One region of the Mesorhizobium sp. M0159 genome, then DNA from elsewhere that is predicted to be linked to it. Evidence: predicted binding sites of a transcription regulator. Region 1 holds the regulator's gene; the other holds the start of a gene.
The links. The regulator HrcA, encoded in region 1, represses chaperone genes, less so after heat shock. The targets are predictions, from matches to a motif close to GTTAGCACTCNCNNNNNGNGAGTGCTAAC.
Positions count from the first base shown of each region.

Region 2: a site for HrcA is predicted at 1,419-1,447, ahead of NKJ32_RS27795 (co-chaperone GroES). Genes of this name have one in related genera too.

Region 1 covers NZ_JAMYTF010000017.1:3,317-6,729, reverse strand. The annotation lists gene NKJ32_RS17820 (PQQ-dependent sugar dehydrogenase) at 1-891, opposite strand, end outside; gene NKJ32_RS17815 (hypothetical protein) at 991-1,188, opposite strand; gene hrcA (heat-inducible transcriptional repressor HrcA) at 1,225-2,337, opposite strand; gene rph (ribonuclease PH) at 2,484-3,200, shown strand; gene NKJ32_RS17800 (VOC family protein) at 3,233-3,413, shown strand, end outside.
Region 2 covers NZ_JAMYTF010000041.1:11,076-14,488, reverse strand. The annotation lists gene NKJ32_RS27805 (DUF1488 family protein) at 1-12, opposite strand, end outside; gene NKJ32_RS27800 (hypothetical protein) at 425-862, shown strand; gene NKJ32_RS27795 (co-chaperone GroES) at 1,503-1,817, shown strand; gene groL (chaperonin GroEL) at 1,868-3,413, shown strand, end outside.

The sequences.
Region 1 (3,413 bases):
ATTGTCGCCGAGTTCGTCGCGCTCATTGACGACGCACCACAATGCGCCGGTGGCGGGCTGCACGGTCATGCCCGTACAGTTGCGCAGGCCGGTGGCGACAGTTCGGGGATTTTTCCCATCCGGGTCAAAGGCGAGCACATCGGCACGGCCGTCCTCGGAGCCCCAGGCCGCCCCGAGCGGCTTTGATTTGGCCCAGGCGTCGAGGCCGCTATCCGGCTCCTTACCTATATCCTCGGCGACGTTCGAGGCGGAGCCAACCGACAAATAAAGCGTTTTGCCGTCCTGCGAGAAGGCGATGTCGCGGGTCGTGTGACCACCCGACGGGATTTGGGCGACAATGGTTTCTGGTTTGCCGGATGTCTTCAGGTCGCCATCGCGATAGGGGAAGCGGACGATGCTGTCGCTGTTCGCGACATAAACCCATTGCGGTTTGTCTCCTGGCGGATAGAAGGCGATGCCGTAGGGATAATTGAGCCCCTTGGCGAAGATCGCTTTCTCGATGGGCTTGGCGCTGCCCTCGGCGAGACGATAGACGCGTATTTGGTCGGCATGGCTGTTGGCAACAAACAGGTCGCCATTCGGAGCGACGCGCACGACACGTGGATTGACGATGCCGGATGCGATCATTTCAGCCGAAAAGCCCGACGGCAATTCTGGCTTGGCGCGTTCGGGCCGTTCCGCCACGCCGGCGCCGTTCGAAGCGGATTGGGCGGGGTCGGCTGCCGGCATGTCTCGCGGCCCAATCAGGCGTCGGACGCCAGGCCTGTCGGCGTGCCAATCGCCAAACGCGGCTTCGCCTTTGAGCACATTCTGGTCCGCCTGCTGGGCGGCTGCCGGTGTCGCAACAAGGAGGGCAGCGGCAACGGCCGCAAAGCCGCCAGATCGGATCATCAACGTCCTCCGGGATTCGCCTCGAACAGGGCAAACGGCATCAGGTATTGATCGTTCCAAGCGGCCGTCCAGCACACGAGGATTTGAAGCCGAACCCGTTCAGTTGCCAGAGGCGTAAAAGTCGTCGTCGAGGCGCTTTTCCAGCGCGACCAGATCGGCCGGCAGCGGCAGACCCATCGCCCGCATCTCTTGCAGCTTCTCGCGCAACTGCTCTTGCACCTCGTGCTGATCCTCTGGCTGGTTGATCATTTCTTCGAGCAGCAGACTGATCTGGGCCTTGAACGATTCCAGCGCCATTCTTTTCTCCTCCTTGCGGCAGGCCCGCGGCGGCTCCTAGCTCAGCATGCGCGAAATCAGCTGCGCGGTATAGTCGACCATCGGTACTATGCGCGCATAATTCAGCCGCGTCGGCCCGATGACGCCGAGCGCACCGACGACGCGCGCGTCCTTGTCGCGATAGGGTGCCACCACCAGCGAGGAGCCAGACAGCGAAAACAGCTTGTTTTCCGAACCGATGAATATGCGCACGCCTGGGCCTGCCTCGGCGAGGTCGAGAAGCTGGATCAGCCCATCCTGCGTCTCCAGATCCTCAAACAGATGCCGCAGCAATTCTATGTCGGCCTGGGCAGTGACGTTTTCCAGGAGATTGGCGCGGCCGCGCACGATAAGCCGCCCAGGCACGCCGCTTTCAGCGCCTGCCCAGACCGCCAGGCCCTTCTCGACCAGATCCTGCGACAGCGTGTCGAGGGCTGCCCTGGTCTCTTCCTTGATGCGGGCGATCTCGACCCGCGCCTCGGCCAGGGTGCGGCCGCGGATATGGGCGTTGAGGAAGTTGGAGGCTTCGTGCAATTGCGAGATGGTGATGCCGGCGGGCAGATCGATGACGCGATTTTCGACGTCGCCGTTCTGCGAGACCAGCACGGCCAGCGCCTTGGTCGGCTCGAGCTGGATGAATTCGATGTGCTTAAGCGCCACCTCATTCTTGGCGGCGAGCACGAGGCCGGCGCCGCGCGACATGCCGGACAGCATCTGGCTGGCCTCGGTCAGCATATGCTCCAGCGTCGCGCCCGAGCCGGAGGCGCGCACCTGGGCCTCGATGGTACGGCGCTCCTCGTCGGAGAGGTCACCAAGTTCCATGAAAGCATCGACGAAGAAGCGCAGGCCTGCCTGGGTCGGCAACCGGCCAGCCGAAATGTGCGGCGCATAGATCAGGCCGAGATGCTCAAGGTCGCTCATCACGTTGCGGATGGTGGCCGGCGACAGCGACGACGGCAGGATGCGCGACAGGCTGCGCGAACCGACCGGCTCGCCATCCCTCAAATAGGAATCGACGATGCGCCGGAAGATGTCGCGCGAACGCATGTCGAGCGATTGAAGCGCGGGCGATTGCAGCGCGTGCGACGGGAGCACGTGCGACTGCAAACCGGGATCGACTGCCTTTGTCATTTCGAGCCAAAAACCTCCGCCCCGAAGATATAGACTTCCGCGGTGTCGGCGCAACCGGTCCATTTTCCTTTGCGCCTCACGCCCCGTGCGGCTACAAGCCGGCCAAGATTCCCCGGCCAAGATTCCGAAGAAAGAAAGAAGCCTGAATGCGCCCTTCCAAACGCCAATTCGACGAAATGCGCCCCATCTCCTTCGAGCGCGGCGTCTCCAAGCATGCGGAAGGCTCGTGCCTGGTGAAGTTCGGCGACACGCATGTGCTGTGTACGGCCAGCCTGGAGGAAAAGGTGCCGGGCTGGATGCGCAACTCCGGCAAGGGCTGGGTGACGGCGGAATACGGCATGCTGCCGCGTTCGACCGGCGAGCGCATGCGCCGCGAGGCTTCGGCCGGCAAACAAGGCGGCCGCACGCTGGAAATCCAGCGGCTGATCGGCCGCTCCCTGCGCGCCGTGGTCGATCTGCAGGCGCTCGGCGAGCAGCAGATCACCGTCGACTGCGACGTGATCCAGGCCGACGGCGGCACGCGCACCGCTTCGATCACCGGCGGCTGGGTGGCGCTCTACGACTGCCTGCGCTGGATGGAAACCCGCCAGATGGCGAGCCTGGGCAAGGTGCTGAAGGATCACGTTGCGGCGATCTCCTGCGGCATCCATGATGGCCAGCCGGTCATCGACCTCGACTATATCGAGGATTCCTCGGCCAGTACCGACGCCAATTTCGTCATGACCGGCAAGGGCGGCATCGTCGAGATCCAAGGCACGGCCGAGGGCGAGCCGTTCTCGGAAGAGCAGTTCGCGGCGCTGATGGGGCTCGCCAAGAAAGGTATTCAGCGCCTGGTCAGCTTGCAGCAAATGGCGGTGGCTTAGCTGCGGTCAATATTGATGAGATTGGCGATCCTGTGACCCCTTCTGCAATCCTGGAATCAGCACTCTACGTGACGGACCTTGCTGCCGCGGAACGGTTCTATTCGGGCGTGCTCGGGCTCGATCTGCTCGGCAAGGTCGATGGCAGGCATCTCTTCTTCCGCTGCGGCGACAGCGTGCTGCTTATGTTCAATGCCGAGGCGACCAAAGTGCCGC
Region 2 (3,413 bases), on a different contig from region 1:
AGTCAGCGCCAAGGTTGAACATACCTCAAGCCGTCAAGAACCGCGTAGCGAACGTCTGTTGCAGGCTCGCGGCCTTGCGTCTCTTCGCATTGTGCGCGTTCAGAATTACGGCGGTTTCGAAGCTAAACTGCCACTCGCTTGATCCCGCTGCCCGGCCAGCGATGGAGCCGGGCTACTCCAGCACAGACTCTGCCCGTCGATCACCTCGATCGGCACGGACTCCAGACCGACATCGTCGAACAGCCGCGCATTTGACCGCGTTCGCCAAATTAATGGCCGGATCTTTGCGAAGCCTCCGCATTTTTGTGGGGGGAAGCCCTCCCAGCATCATCGTGATTGGACTTCACGATCGGTCGGAGTCACGCTGGCCGCAGGTATAAGAAGGATATGGGTGGGCCAACTATCGTCCGAATAGGAGGCTAAAATGAAGCACCAGACGCTTGAGCAACTGCAGATCGTCGCCGAGATCGATCAGGACTACCTGCGCCAGGCCATGTCGCGCAGCGAACGTCTTGAACGCTGGGCGGAGCTCCTTGAACGGAACCCTGACCGGCGACTCTCGACGCTACACCAAACCGAGTATCAGCCGGTTAGATCACGCGGGGCCATGCGCGGCGACGGCTCGCCGATCTCAGTCGCTTTCGAGGATCCTGTCCTCCGCGCCGCCGGGTTGGAAAGCGACAACTACGGCGAAGCGAAGCGGTTCTTCGAACTGACCGACAGGCAATTGCATGAGATCATCTGCTATTGTCATTTCGGCGCGACGGTGAGCGCCGTAACGGCCGCCCGTCACATCCGTGCGGCAATTGCCGGGAGACAGCCCGGCATGTTCGCTCGGATGCGTGAGGCGTTCGTCGGATAAAGCCGGAGCCGTTTCGCAGCATCATTTTTGAAGCGGCTCGCATGGAAAGCCGCCGCCGTAGCGCGGGCAAGCGCTCCCCACGCGGGGAGGCTGCGTTGCATGAGGGGGTGCGGCTTTCCGCAGGAGCACGCCGACGCCCCTCCTGCATCTTTTCCATCCGAACCGGAAAGATCCCAATGCTGCCAGTACATCCGTGGTCAGCGCCGTGGTTCAAAGGCTCGAACAGAGCGACATGCGCGCCGGATAAGCGCTATACATTCGCTGTCGAAAATTCGGTGCTTCATGGTGGGTCGAAGGTCGCGGACCTATGTCGATCGGGACCGGGAAAGCCAAATCGTGCCAAATTTTCGCGAACTGTATATATCTCTCGATGCACATTCAATCAAGGCTCGATAGGTTTGTCTCGTAATTGCGGATTAATATAGTCTGTTGTCGGCAAAATTAAGAGGGATGAATTACAATAAAATTGCTTATGGCTCCGCCTTTCGGACGGCCAAAAGCGCCGGTAAAAACGACTGATTTCATTTCAAATATTTTCGGTTTGAGGAATTAAAAATTTGGCACTCCTATCATTCGAGTGCCAAAGGGGCTATGTTAAGTGTTGCAGTCGCTCTATGTGCGGCGGCAGAAAGAACCCCCAATGAAATTCCGGCCACTCCACGACCGCGTCGTCATTCGGCGCGCGGAAGGCGATACCAAATCCAAGGGCGGGATCATTATTCCCGACACCGCCAAGGAAAAGCCTCAGGAAGGCGAAGTGATCGCCGTGGGCCCGGGCTCGCGTGACGAGAGCGGCAAGCTGATCCCGCTCGACGTCAAGGCCGGCGATCTCATCCTGTTCGGCCAATGGTCCGGCACCGAGGTCAAGATCGACGGCGAGGACCTCCTGATCATGAAGGAGAGCGACATTTTGGGCATCGTCGAGAAGATCAAAGCGGCCAAGAAAGCCGCCTGACCGGGCGATTTCCGATCCCGCAATTTCAAGACTGAACTGGACGTAAAATCATGTCTGCCAAGGAAATCAAATTCGCTACCGATGCCCGCGACCGGATGCTTCGCGGCGTCGAAATTCTGAACAACGCCGTCAAGGTGACGCTCGGCCCCAAAGGCCGCAATGTCGTCATCGACAAGGCCTATGGCGCGCCGCGCATCACCAAGGATGGTGTCGCCGTCGCCAAGGAAATCGAGCTTGCCGACAAGTTCGAGAACATGGGCGCCCAGATGGTGCGCGAAGTGGCCTCGAAGACCAACGACCTCGCCGGCGACGGCACGACGACAGCCACGGTGCTGGCCGCTTCCATCCTGCGCGAAGGTGCCAAATTCGTTGCCGCGGGCATGAACCCGATGGATCTCAAGCGCGGCATCGATCTTGCTGTGGCTGCTGTGGTGAAGGACATTCAAGCCAGGGCCAGGAAAGTCAAATCTTCGGACGAGATCGCCCAGGTTGGTACGATCGCCGCCAATGGCGACGCGTCGGTCGGCGCCATGATCGCCAAGGCGATGAACAAGGTCGGCAATGAGGGCGTGATCACCGTCGAAGAAGCCAAGACAGCCGAAACCGAACTCGATGTCGTCGAAGGCATGCAGTTCGACCGTGGCTATCTCTCGCCCTATTTCGTCACCGATGCCGAGAAGATGCGCGCGGAGCTGGAGGACCCTTACGTTCTCATCCATGAGAAGAAGCTCGGCAATTTGCAGGCGTTGCTGCCGATCCTCGAAGCTGTGGTGCAAAGCGGTAAGCCGCTGCTGATCATCTCGGAAGACGTCGAAGGCGAGGCGCTAGCAACGCTGGTCGTCAACAAGCTGCGCGGCGGCCTCAAGGTCGCAGCCGTCAAGGCGCCAGGCTTCGGTGACCGGCGCAAGGCGATGCTGGAAGACATTGCCGTGCTCACCGCCGGCCAGATGATTTCCGAGGATCTCGGCATCAAACTCGAGAACGTCACGATCGACATGCTCGGGCGGGCTAAGCGCGTGCTCATCGAGAAGGATACGACGACGATCATCGACGGCGCCGGCGAGAAAGCCACCATCCAGGCGCGCGTCCAGCAGATCAAGTTGCAGATCGAGGAAACGTCCTCGGATTACGACAAGGAGAAACTCCAGGAACGTCTCGCCAAGCTGGCTGGCGGCGTTGCCGTCATTCGCGTCGGCGGCGCGACCGAGACGGAAGTCAAGGAAAAGAAGGACCGCATCGATGATGCGCTGAACGCCACTCGTGCAGCCGTGGAAGAAGGCATCGTTGCCGGCGGCGGTGTTGCGCTTTTGCGCGCCAAGGCAGCTTTGACTGAGCTTACTGGCGCGAATGCTGACATGACGGCAGGTATTTCGATTGTGCTGAGAGCACTTGAAGCGCCGATCCGCCAGATTGCCGAGAATTCCGGCGTTGAAGGTTCGATCGTCGTCGGCAAGCTCTCCGACAGCAAGGATCACAATCAGGGCTTCGACGCCCAGAACGAAGTCTATGTCGACATGATCAAGGCCGGTATCGTCGACCCCGCCAAGGTCGTTCGGACGGCCCTGCAGGATGCCGGCTCGATTGCCGCGCTCCTGA